One region of the Bacillus sp. MN7755 genome, then DNA from elsewhere that is predicted to be linked to it. Evidence: predicted binding sites of a transcription regulator. Region 1 holds the regulator's gene; each other region holds the start of a gene.
The links. The regulator LexA, encoded in region 1, represses DNA repair genes until DNA is damaged. The targets are predictions, from matches to a motif close to CGAACATATGTTCG.

Region 1 (4,503 bases):
ACGGTTATGAACTTGTTCAGCAAATCTCAAATAAATTTTTAATATCGGAAGGGTCAGTGTACCCTTTATTACGTCGTTTAACGAAAGAAGGATATTTTCAAACATATTTAAAAGAATCTACGGAGGGGCCGCCTCGTAAATATTATCAACTAACTGAGCAAGGGGAAACGCAACTGAATTTGTTAGTAACAGAGTGGCGTGATTTTGCAAAAGGCGTACAAGAAATTATTGAAGGGGTGGAATGGGATGAGTAAAGAACAGTTTCTTAAAGAATTATCAAGTCATCTTAGAAATTTACCGGACGAAGAGCGGAAAGATATTTTATTTGATTATGAAGAGCATTTTCAGTTTGGGATAGAAGAGGGGAAAACTGAATCGGAAATAATAAAGGGGCTTGGCTCTCCGAAAGTAATTGCAAAAGAATTACTTGCGATGTATCGCTTCGATGAAATGAAAAAAGACCCATCAACTTCAAATGTGACAAGAGCTGTCATGGCAGCGATTGGACTTAGTTTATTTAATTTTATTATTGTGTTAGGCCCGTTAGTTGCAATTATCGCTTTTATATCTTCCTTTTGGGTCGGTGGAATTGCTAGTGTAGTAACACCATTTTTCGTTATTGGAAAAGTATTTATGGGTACTTTTATATGGTTGGATTTATTCGTTAGTATAACGTTTGTTGGCGTAGGTTTGTTGTTATGTATTATCGCTTATTATAGTACGAAGTGGTTTAAAAGGCTATGCGTACGTTATGTAATATGGAACTTCAAAATGATAAAAGGGGAGTAGATGATGAAAAAAATATTGTTAGTAGCAATCGCTTGTATCATTATTGGAGTAATTGGGATTTCACAAACATATAAAAAAGCAGTACAAACTGCAGAAAAAGGAAACAAAGAAGATATAATCAAAAACGAAACACTAAAAAATATAGAAGTTAAGTTAGATGCTGGGGATATTGTTGTCCAAAAATCGCCTGACTCTTCTTTTTATGTAAAGCAATCAGGAGATACACGTAAACAAGAGGTTCGTATTGCTGAAGATGGTGACACATTAAAAATCATTGGGGAAAGAGAAAAAGGTGCTTCATTTGATTTTTCCTTTTACGATTTTAGGTTTCAAACGTCTACATTGACTCTCCTTGTGCCTGAACGCTCTTACCAAGATGTAAAAGTAAATTCATCTGCTGGACAAATCGAAATAAGTGATGTGAAAAGTGACCGTGTAAGTGTTGAGACACTTGCTGGTGAAGTGGATTTGAAACGTGTAACGGCTAAGAATGTGGAGGGATCTACAAAAGCTGGTGAGCTGAACTTTAAAAAAGTAATAGGGAAAGTGACTGCAAAAACGACCAGTGGGGAAATAAATATTCTAGATCATGATTCTAAGTATAATCTAGAAGCAAGTTCAACTGCGGGAGATGTAGATATTGTTTTATCGGAAAAACCACAAGATGCTGTAATCACCGGGCAAAGTGCTGCGGGAGATGTAACAATTTTTAATGAAGAAAATAAAAACGTAACAATTGGTAATGGGAGTACAAAGATTAGCGGTAAAACTGCTGCGGGAGATGTGACGATTGAAACGCGTTCATAAGAAATAGAATGTATGAAAATCTATCAAAATACAAAAAGAAGATAATTACCGTATATAAATAAGGTAATTATCTTCTTTTATATTCTTAATGTAAATCACGATATACGCCAATTACTTTACCGATAACTGACACTTGTTTTAAAATGATAGGTTCTAATGAAGAGTTTTCCGGTTGTAGACGGAAATGGTCTTTTTCTTTATAGAAACGTTTAACAGTTGCCTCGTTATCTTCTGTTAAAGCGACTACAATTTCACCATTATATGCAGACTGTTGTTGGCGAACAACAACTAGATCTCCATCGAAAATACCAGCTTCAATCATACTATCTCCAGAAATGCGTAACATAAACACTTGATCTGCTCCAGCAACAATGCTAGCTGGAAGTGGGAAGTGATCTTCTACACTTTCAACTGCTGTAATTGGTAATCCAGCAGTAACTTTTCCGATGATTGGAACTTGAATAACAGATTGTGTTTCTGTATCCATTCGGTCATCACCTAAAATTTCGATTGCTCGTGGTTTTGTTGGATCGCGTCGAATGTATCCTTTTTCTTCTAATCTTGATAAATGTCCGTGCACTGTAGAACTAGAAGCGAGGCCGACTGCTTGACCGATTTCACGTACGGAAGGTGGATATCCTTTTTCTTGTACTTTTAGCTTAATAAAGTCGAGAATGTCTTGCTGGCGTTTCGTTAACTTTTCCATGTTTTCTAACACCTCGTTTTCTTTCATTTTTCTTATTAATAAGTATAACATGTGAAAAAACATTCTACAAACATAAGTTCGAACAAAAGGCGAATTTATGTTACACTGAAGGGAAATAATAGTGAGAAAGAGGGGTTCATAATGAATGCAATTATTTATGCACGTGTGAGTACAACAAAAGAAGCGCAAGAAACATCATTATTACGTCAAAAAGATGAATTATTGCATTTAGCGGAGCGCTATCAAATGAATGTTACTAAGGTGATTGAAGAGCAGGCTAGTGGTTATACAATTGAACGTGATGGAATATTAGAAGTGCTAGATACAATTCGAGACGAACAAATTGATGTGCTACTCATACAAGATGAAACGCGCCTTGGTAGGGGAAATGCAAAGATTGCATTAATGCACTGTTTACATAAAGAGGGAATAAAAGTATACACGCATACGCATAATGGAGAATTACAATTGTCGGATTCGGATTCGATGGTATTAGATATTATTGGTATTGTTGAAGAGTATCAAAGAAAGATTCATAATTTGAAAATTAAACGTGGTATGCAACGCGCGGTAGAAAAGGGCTATCGCCCAGAAAATAATTTAAAGAATCGTCATTTAAGCGTAGGACGAGAGAAGAAAGAAGTGCCGATTGAGGAAATTGTGCGTTTGCGCAAGAATGAACTTACTTTCGAAGAAATTGCAGCAACGCTTCGCGGCTTTGGTCATAATGTTTCAAAAGCGACGGTACATCGTAGATATGTAGAGTATACAAAGCAATTGCTTGATAAAGAAGAGTAACTATTGTATGATAATAATCAGTTTTGATTAGAAGGGGGATTCGAGATGCTTAGTCACGAACTCGTTGAACGCATTAACTTCTTAGCGAAAAAAGCAAAAGCTGAAGGTTTAACTGAAGAAGAACAACGTGAGCGTCAATCGCTACGTGAACAATATTTAAAAGGATTTCGTCAAAATATGTTAAACGAACTTAAAGGAATTAAAGTCGTTAACGAACAAGGTACTGATGTTACACCGGCGAAATTAAAAGCTTTAAAAGAGCAAGATAATGCAAAATTAAACTAAAAGATGGGCAAAGCCCATCTTTTTTTATTTATTATATTCGTTAGTTAATAACTTTCCAGTTGTTATTGATTGTTGCTTCTATTTTTTTGTGCTTCAATATATAGTCAGCAATAAGTTCAGACATATCTGTTGGTATGTCTTTTATTACAGGCTTTTTTTGAAACATAAAGAAGTTCCCTCCGCCGCTTGCACGATAACTATTCATAACGACGTCATATTCTTCATCCATATTAAGAGGAGTGCCTTTATACTGTAAAGATTCTACTCTCTCGCCAATTGGTTTGGAAATGTTTAATACGTACGAAATTCCTTCCCACATATCGTAATTATAGTGTTGCGGTTTTGGTTCTATGTAGCTAGGGTTTACGATGATGGTTCCATCTGCTTTTAATATGAAATAAGAAGCAGAGAGTTCGAGAGCATCTTTTATATCCGCTCCAGTTATTCTAAGTACTTTTAATGTATTTGGATAAATATAATTAGAAACGATGTCACGCATTGTTACACGATTAGGGAAACCTGGAGATGTATTATGGAATAAGCTTGTACAAGAAATGGAAACATTAGCTATATCCATCTGTATTTTATTTATGAATTCAATAAAAGGATGGTCTTGCAAACGAGTTTGCATAGCATCTGAAATTCGCATGTCCCCATAGATTAGTCCAATAGGTTGATCGAGCCAATTTTGTGTTTTTTCTTCATAATCGGTAACCAAGGAAAGAATATCCTGGTCCGTCGCAATTCCTCGCACGGGCAATAATTGTGAACAACTCTCTTTTTTTACCCATTTTTGTTTTGTTTTTTCTAATGTTATTGTTACTTTTCCAATGAAGTGTCCATTGCATCCGGTTTGTAAAACTGTTACACCATTTATTGCGGCTTGAGCAATTTCACGGTGTTGGTGGCCTGTTAGTAAAATATCTATGCCTTCAATTTCATGGCACATTGCATATCCTTGGTTTTCACCTGTTAAAACTTCAGTCGGTACCCCGGTTTGTAAATCGCGTTCAAATCCCCCATGATACGCTACGACTAGTAAATCTGGTTTCTCATGTTCGCGAATGTAAGAAACCCAATTTTTTGTAGTTTCTAATGCATCTTCAAATTGTAAGTCT
Region 2 (4,503 bases), on a different contig from region 1:
AATAACTTTTCTACTGTTATATATTCTATTCCAATGCAAAAAAACCTACCACTTCAACTTTTCTACGTATGTAAAATTGTAATTTTACATACCCCCTTTAAAAAAACAATTTCATATTTTTATTTTTTCTAATCTTTCTTCTTTCTCTATTATAGTTAATCCAATTGCAGAAATAATAGTTCCTATTGCTTGTATCCAAATACCAATAAGCGCTATTATTCTCTCATTTTTATTATCAACCATATTATCGTCATCTTCTATTCCATTCTTCAATACATTAACAATACCTTGATACGCTTGAAGTCCAGCGCCTAAACTTTGCAAAGAATTGCCTAGTATTATAATTCTCTGTATCGCTTTCATCTGAAGTAAAGCCGCTTCTACTCCTAAAAAAGCTCCAATCGATTGTAAACTATTCCCTACAATTATGAGATAATCATTCTCTTTCAATTGTTCATTTATGTTAAAATATGTTCCTATTACATTTGATATATTCCCTAATGCCAATAATTCAATGCCCATTTTATCGAGCATTTCACTCTTATTCTCCAAACACTTATTTTGGTTTTCTCTTTCAGCTTCATCTTCGTTATCATTACTCGCTATAATTTGTAATATATACCCGAGGGCTTGTAATAAGCTTCCTACAATTACAAGATCTGATTCAACTTCCTCTTCTCCAATAAATCCTCTTGTAGTCCCAATAGCCGCTGTAAGATTTCCTCCTACTTGAAACCACGCTCCTGTCACTTTTAAACCGCTTAGGTTCATTCTTATCACCTATTTAAAAATTTTCTAGTACTTTCGACATACACAAATGGCATCCTCTATCTCATATTTATTTTCTATATGTAATTTTGTGCATTCTATAATGTGTTACTAATACAAAAAAGCACCTTTAAGGTACTTTTTTTTGAGCAAAGCGTTTATCACTAATAATATAAATACTTAAAAGATACTGATTTTCATACGCACGCTGGACAAGTCAATGAATATCCATTTTTATCCATTGTTATATTCAATATATATTGAATTGCGTGATGTGACCACATTTCAGGTGTAGGCGATTCATTTACATACTGTGGTGCACATGAATATAGCATTGGCGTGCTAATACTTCCACCCGGATCTAAAGCAACAACAGCCATACCATGAGGCAATTCCAGTGCCATTGATTTCGTGATACCTTCAATTGCAAACTTCGAGGCACAGTATGGTGCAAGCTCAGCTTCACCTTCTCTTCCCCAGCTAGAACTCATATTAATAATAATTCCTTCTTTCCTGGCTACCATCGCCGGAACAAATGCTCTTATTACATTTACTACACCATTTACATTTACATTCATTATATTTTCAAATTCTTGAGCTGGAACTTTCCACAATTGCGCATTTTTATTAACGATCGATGCGTTATTTATTAATAAATCGGGTGCTTTATTACTATTAAGTATATAGTTTGCCCAACTACTTACTTACTGAGAATCTGAAACATCAATGATTTGAAAATCATGTGTCTTACCGTAATATCTTTTCAATTCTTCAATTTTATCTTTTGAACGTCCACAGCCAATTATACTCCATCCCAATTCATGAAATCGATCAACCATTGCACGCCCTAAACCTTGCGTCACTCCTGTTATAATTACAATTTTCCCAATGTTGTTTCGCTTCAAGCCCATCTCCTCCTTTACAATATTTTACACTCACCCTTTTCATTCAACCATTTACTAAAGTATGAAATCATTTCATACTTTAGTAAGAATTTTTATATAAACAAAAAGAGTAACCATAACAGTTACTCTTTTTGTTTATATATTAAAGAATTCATTATTTATCTCGGTATTACTTTTAAAATCTTCATCTAGTCTCATCACATACTTTTATTTAATTTCTCAATCTCATATTGCAACTTTTTAAATTGTTCAAAATGCATGGTGATAGATTGACTGTTTCCATACTCAACACTATGCTTCACCAATAAAACACCCGTGTCATGAAAAATTGCTTCAAGTTCTTTTCTGATAGATACTTTCATTATATGCGCTGTTTTAATAGATGATAAAATTGCAATTTCATTAAACTTTAATTTTATTTCATTTGGACAAAATGCTTCTTCAACCAATATAACTTCATTGCTATAAATAAGTGCAACAAGATTACTTGATTTTGCATCTGTTAAATCTACTTTTTTTATAACATTATTCATTACATTTTGCCTCCTTTGTTTTCGTATATAATAATTATACAATTGCATTTTAGTTACTAAACCTTACATTCAGTTTAACACACTTTTATTATGAGCTACACTTCAAACGTTTTACTATTCCACAATTTTTTTACATGAACCATTTGGACTATAAGACCATATAATAGTGTTAACAAATGATTGTAAAGTGGGTGAAAACTATGCCCTCAGTTGTAGGGAATTTAGTTGTACAAAATAGTAACGGTTCATTTAACTTAGGGGATTTCTACAACGTCTCTCCGAAAGAAAATACGAAGGCTTATAATGGATCTGGTGCTTCAAACGTTGGTTTTGTTGTTAATACTTTTAACGGTGTGAGTGCGACTAATACATTTGATTCTGACCTTGCAGATCAAAATCAAGTTGGTACAGCCTAATCCTATTTTTTCATCGTTCTGTTTAAAAATTTAAAATTTGTCTATACTATAATCAGGCTGTTACACAGCTATTGTTGATTTTTGGAGTACCCTATCTTTTTCTCCCTTTCCCTGGGGCTCAGCAGCTAGTATGAAGCTAGCTGCTTTTTCGTTTCATTTTTTCTGTTCCACATCTAACATAACGTAAAGTAAGCTAAAAGTTAAAATTCAGCTTACTTTACGTTATTTCAATAATATCCGTAGTATTAAATACGTAAGTTTTATAAAATGCGTCAGTGCACATTATAATGTGCTTTAGCGGATTTATATGTACCACTGTCATGTAGCTAGTAAGGATGTAGCCATTTTCAAAATATGTCACCAATATTTCTTTCTCAGTCAACAATGACATTAATAATTTATCAAAAATCCTCTCTTTTTCTTCTTTTGTTAAGAGCGGTTTTTGTACTTTAAATTTCTCTCCAATAACTTTTCGCATACTTAACAACTGTTCCGACATTACTGTAAATGGAACCCATTCTCTTTCTTCTTTTTGCACCTTTACATCATTCATTTCTTTATCTCCTTGATCATCCATTCACTCTCACACATATTATTCCTTAATTATTCTTTAATAATTGCTGGGCTCATATTTATCACATGCGCGAAAATCAACTGCCCATAAACGCCCAATTGGTGAAAGCTAATAACCAGTAGACGATGCCCACCGCTAATTACAGTTTCACTTTACTTCTAATTCTTTTACTATCTGCAACCGAAAGAACATCCGTTCTAATTATACACGAACCTACGTTCCTTTGAGAAGAGATATATTTATATTTTTAATAAAATATAATTTAAATCATTTATTTTTTCTTCATCAAATGCGTTTCTTACTTCCTATTTAATAGGACGTTCACGTATCAACTAAAAAAGCGACTTCATACAAAGTAAAGTCGCTTTTTTTTAATAACGTATATTTCTATATTTATTTTTCTATCCTGACAAGTGTTCTTTCTGGAATACAAATTTCATCTATATGAAAATGATTTATTTTTAATTTTAATTCTCCCACTCGTTCCTTATCTTCATCACCAACCCAACAACTGAATAATTCAAAATAGTCCCCATCATTTAAATACCCTTCCATAATCGAGCATAAAGTTAATAGCTTTTTCTTAGCTTCTTTCTTCTCCTTTTCATTTTGCCACTCATGAAGTTCAATGCCCCACATTGTTGAAATCTCATACGTGTAACTTGTTTGAAATTGAAACTCTTGTACAATTTTAAGCATACTTTCATCTGAAAAACACGGTCCAAAAACAATTACATCATTAGAATCTGCATCTGTTAACGGAATTTCTACATTGCACCCAATATAACTTGCTAAACTCATCTTTACTCCTCCAATATCCGTATAAAAAATACTTAATGTAAACATTTATCTACTCAAATATAAAATCCCTGCCTAAACTAAAAAGTTATAATGTTTCGATTTTATTAACCATCTATAAATAAAAGCATATATTATAAAGAACGAACTCACAAAATTTAGGAAATTTATAATGAACCACAATTCGTTCCTTATAAATTTCTATGAAAAGAGAGCAATTTAAACACTCTCTTTTCGTACATACTGTAAAACACTAATAATAATTAATTAATCCTTATTATTAAATATATTTCGGTTGTACTATTATATGTAATTCCCTCTCTGTTACTGCTTTTTTGGGGTGACGAAAATACTCTAATTCGTATTTTAATACCTCATAATCTACCATTCCGATCTTAATCCCTTTCGTTTCTTTTAAAATAGCTAATAGGTTACTTATATCTTCATCATACGACTCAAAAATTTTCCCTCCGCCTTCTCTTTGAAAAATTACTTTCACATTTTCTCCC
Region 3 (4,503 bases), on a different contig from region 1:
AAACTACTTATGCCCCTGTAAATCTTTTTTTATTACATCCCATAGTGGATTATCTTGACGTATCGGTTTACCCTCTTCGTCCCATTTTATTTTTCCTGTTCCCAATTCATAATTCATTCCCGTCCATGTGTCTTCACGGAATGCATAGAATGATTTATGCCAACCTTTTTGGTTGAAGATAGAAATAAGATCTTGCATGTATTGGGTAGCTCCTGGAACGGTACGGTTAATTCCAAACTCCTCTGCGATAATTCGATTAGATGATACATGATTTTCCTTAGACCATTGTTGAATCGGCTTTAAAAATTTCTCTAATCCCTGTTTATTCCACATTACAGGTTTCTCTAAATCCCCTACTTTTACTAATCCTGGATATTGATATTCCTTGTTTTGTTTTTCACCTTGACTCGTTAATTCATATGGTTCATACATATGAAATGCGTAAAGTGTTTTTTTATCCTCTACTGGGCTTAAATATTTAAAGGCCCATGGAGTAGCATATAAACCTGAATCTAAAATAATCGGTGTTTCTTGGTCTACTTCACGGATAGAATTAATCACCTTTTCATAGAATTTATTTAAATCTGCTGTCGTTCCTTTCACTTTTGCATACCATTTCTCGTAATCTTCCGTCCAAAAATCATTATATCTATTATTTTTAGCTGTTTCTGGATGCGGTTCATTTATAATATTATAACCGACCACTGCAGGGTGATCTTTTAGTTCCAAAGCAAGGTCTTTCCAGAATTGACTTGCTTGTTCTTGATACTTCTCTTCTTCCCATATTCTGTCGTCATTCTTGTTATTATTAAATTGGCGCCACCGATCACCAGGAAAGGATAACATTGTAAGAACAACTTTCATTCCCTGTGATTGTGCGGCATCTAAATCCGCTTTTAATTTTTGTAGATCCTCCTTTACTAATCCCTGATAGTTATTCTGCACTACCTATCAGAAAATCCTTTCCAGAGGTATCCGGTTTACCCTCAAATAAAAAATCTTTATCCTTTGCCCATTTATCAGGTGCTAAACGAACATATTCAATATTAGCTTCTTTTGCACTTTTATAGTTCTCGGGTAACGACGTACTATTCATGAAATTAGTACCCTTCCTTTTCGAATCCCAAAAACTAATTTTTGAATCGCTCTTGTAATAGGTATCAGCTCTTATATTCATTTCCTGCACTCCAAAACTCATCATGCCTAACAACGCAACAATTGGTAAAATTTTTTCACAACTTTTCCTTCTTTCTCTTTATATTTTACACACATAACATACCTGTGTTTTGTTACAGGAATATGGCAATTTTCCAAAAATACCTTTTATGTTTATAAAACGGAAGGTCATTCACTCATAAATAAAAAAGAAATAATTAGGAAGTTGCTTCATTTTCTAAAAAACAAAAAAGGAATCCTTTATGGATTCCTTTTTGACTTGCACTCTTTTTCAAATAGTGCATTTTTGCACCTACTTTTAGTATACCTTACAATTCTTATAAAATAAATAAGATTAAATAAAATTCACTTCTATATTTTCATAAAACATCACACATACTCCCTTATAATTTTACAGATAAAATAGGGTATTTTAAAACTCATCTCTTGAACATTCCTTTAGTTGCTCCATAGCAATTTTACGCGCATGTTCCTCACTATCTATCAAAGTCAATCCTTGTGATATATAACTCCAAAATTCAGATCCACAATCCTCCATCCATCTATAAGCTTCTGTTGTGTATAGCCCATCTTTTCTTTTAATGATTTGAACCTTATAGTTTTTACTTGGAGAAAAAAACTCTTGTATAACCTGCTCCATTTATGAAACATCCTCCTTAAATCTATTATTTGAAATTATATTTTCACATAATCTCGTAATAGAAACTTCTTTTTACGATAAATTACTATCACTTTTTGAAAGGATAATATACCTTACATCCTCCCATCATTTTCTTCCTGTACTAACCAATATAAATGATACAGCTTATATCCTAGAAATTTCAATAACATTTGGCCGTTACTTCTCTCTGTCGTTCTACTTATTTCTACTACATATAATTAAATATTTTTTCAGAAACCACTTCATAAAAGAACATAAGTTCGTGTATAATAAGAACAAGAATAAGAACAAACGTTCTTGTTATTATTAGGAGGAGTTATAGTGTATGACTATTCAATTTTACCGAATAGAATCATTTTATGTGTTGATCTTCGTAGCTTTTATGCTTCTGTTAGTTGTATCAAAATGGGATTAGACCCACTTCATACAAAATTAGCTGTAGTCGGTGATGTGAATAGGAATGGGTCCATTGTTTTAGCCGCAACTCCACCTTTAAAAGCAATGGGAGTAAAGAAGTTGGCAAGGCTATACGAGATTCCTCGGCAAAAAGATATTCTTATTGTGAATCCAATTATGAGAACCTATATTAAGTGCTCCAATTACATAACGAAGTTAGCTCTACAATATGTTCCTATTGAAGACTTTCATCAATACAGCATCGATGAATTATTTATGGATATTACCGATAGCATCCATCTATTTGCTCGGAATCCAAATGAATTTGCATTACAGTTTAAACGTGTAATATATGAACACACACGAATTGAATGCACAATCGGGATTGCACCTAACCTATTGATGAGTAAGGTAGCTTTAGATATTGAAGCAAAGAAAAATAAAGACGGAGTCGCTTATTGGACATACGAAGATATACCTACAAAATTATGGAGCATACGACCGCTTAGTAAGTTTTGGGGAATTTCGCATAAAACAGAAACAAAATTAAATCAAAAAGGAATACATTCAATTGGTGATTTAGCTAATTATCCTCTTAAATATTTAAAACAAAGCTTCGGTGTGATTGGCGAAGAATTACACTTACATAGTAATGGGATTGATTTTAGTCGAATTTCAGAGAAATATGTTCCGGTTACAACTTCTATAGGAAAAAGCCAAATTTTAATGCGTGATTATACAATAGAAGAATTTCCGATTATCCTACTGGAACATACCGAAGAAGTTTGCTATCGATTAAGACAACAAAACAAACTTGCTCAAACCGTTCAATTTTCAATTGGATATAGTAAAAGTTATTCGGGTGGCTTTAGCAAAACACATACCTTAAGCCGTCCCACCAACTTAACCATGGACATTTATCAAGTTTGTCTATATTTTCTACATCAACAATATACTGGAGAACCAATTAGAAGTATTACTATTTCTCTAACAAAACTAATTGGTGAAGGAGAAGAACAAATTTCCCTTTTTGATAACATCATACAACGAGAAAAAGAAATAAAGCTAACGAAAGTAATGGATGAAATACGCACAAATTTTGGAAAAAATAGCATGTTAAGAGGAATTTCCTATACAAATAATGCAACAGCAAGATACAGAAACACACTGCTAGGGGGACACAAAGCATGAACAACGCTAATATGCCAAAAGGCAGAGGAATGGTAAAATGGACGCCGTTTGCAGCAATGCCAGAACAATTCGTCGGAATACGTGAAATGATCAAAGAGAAAACTAAAGTATCGCGTCCCACTTTAACCTCTGAAGAGAAAGAACTGATTGAGAACATGTTACTATGTTCGTTGCTATCTGAAGAAGAGATATTAATTACATATTATGAAGATGGTTATTTACTCACCAACTATATGACCGTTATCGATATAGATTCATTACATAGCTCTATCATATGTACTGATGCTTTCTATAATAAGATGACAATACAATTTCCGAATATAATAGACGTAAAATAGATTTAGGTGATTATCTTTGGAGTATTATAAAGGAGAATATAAAATGCAAGGGAATCAGATAAGAAAGAATACAGCGAGAACAATTACTCATAATGATATAAATAACTATCCCTATTTAAATATACCTATGATTATCAATGAGAAAAATGGAATAACTTACGAGGTTTTAAGCGCTGGTTTTCATAATAATGATGCAGTAGCGATGATAACGACAGACGGTTTCGCTACAACTAGGGTAAATACACCGATTGTAACAGTAAAAAACAATGATGGTAGTATCCAAGTATTCCGCTTACCTTTAGAATTGGAATATTGGGTACTTTCATGTATGTGTGCTGCTTCAACAGGGAGAAATCCGTTCCCATGTAAAGTTACTTTTGGAATCATTGATACTAAATTTCATGTAGAATTCAAGTGAAAAAGGAGCAAATTAATTTGCTCCTTTTATCTTTATAGGATTTTTAACTTCTATTCTTTAACATACTACCTAGTATTCTATCCTAGAATCTGAACTTATATCTTAAATCCACCAATTAATTCTTGAAGTTCTTCGGCCATCTGTGCTAATTGTATTGCTGAAGAATTTATCTCTTCCATGGAAGCATGTTGTTCTTCAGATGAACCGGCTATCGTTTGCATACTTGAAGAATTCTCTTTCACAGCCATAGATATTTGATTAATTGATGTATCGACTTCCATTACATCACTTGTCATTTTATTTGATAATTCCACCATACCATG

Region 2: a site for LexA is predicted at 3,405-3,418, ahead of ACYVEC_RS16925 (YolD-like family protein). Genes of this name have one in related genera too.
Region 3: a site for LexA is predicted at 2,087-2,100, ahead of ACYVEC_RS24775 (Y-family DNA polymerase). Genes of this name have one in related genera too.

The regions. Positions count from the first base shown of each region.
Region 1 is NZ_BTRL01000007.1:22,618-27,120, forward strand. Features, by position in the region: gene ACYVEC_RS05330 (PadR family transcriptional regulator) at 1-254, shown strand, start outside; gene ACYVEC_RS05335 (DUF1700 domain-containing protein) at 247-789, shown strand; gene ACYVEC_RS05340 (DUF4097 family beta strand repeat-containing protein) at 790-1,596, shown strand; gene lexA (transcriptional repressor LexA) at 1,682-2,302, opposite strand; gene ACYVEC_RS05350 (YneB family resolvase-like protein) at 2,444-3,100, shown strand; gene ACYVEC_RS05355 (DUF896 domain-containing protein) at 3,146-3,385, shown strand; gene ACYVEC_RS05360 (bifunctional metallophosphatase/5'-nucleotidase) at 3,426-4,503, opposite strand, start outside.
Region 2 is NZ_BTRL01000015.1:57,199-61,701, forward strand. Features, by position in the region: gene ACYVEC_RS16905 (DUF6944 family repetitive protein) at 112-771, opposite strand; partial or broken gene ACYVEC_RS16910 (SDR family oxidoreductase) at 966-1,673, opposite strand; gene ACYVEC_RS16915 (hypothetical protein) at 1,871-2,206, opposite strand; gene gerPF (spore germination protein GerPF) at 2,407-2,622, shown strand; gene ACYVEC_RS16925 (YolD-like family protein) at 2,840-3,175, opposite strand; gene ACYVEC_RS16930 (KH domain-containing protein) at 3,590-3,997, opposite strand; gene ACYVEC_RS16935 (hypothetical protein) at 4,275-4,493, opposite strand.
Region 3 is NZ_BTRL01000025.1:101,681-106,183, forward strand. Features, by position in the region: partial or broken gene ACYVEC_RS24765 (glycoside hydrolase family 5 protein) at 4-1,272, opposite strand; gene ACYVEC_RS24770 (hypothetical protein) at 1,589-1,816, opposite strand; gene ACYVEC_RS24775 (Y-family DNA polymerase) at 2,159-3,424, shown strand; gene ACYVEC_RS24780 (YolD-like family protein) at 3,421-3,762, shown strand; gene ACYVEC_RS24785 (hypothetical protein) at 3,806-4,180, shown strand; gene ACYVEC_RS24790 (methyl-accepting chemotaxis protein) at 4,276-4,503, opposite strand, start outside.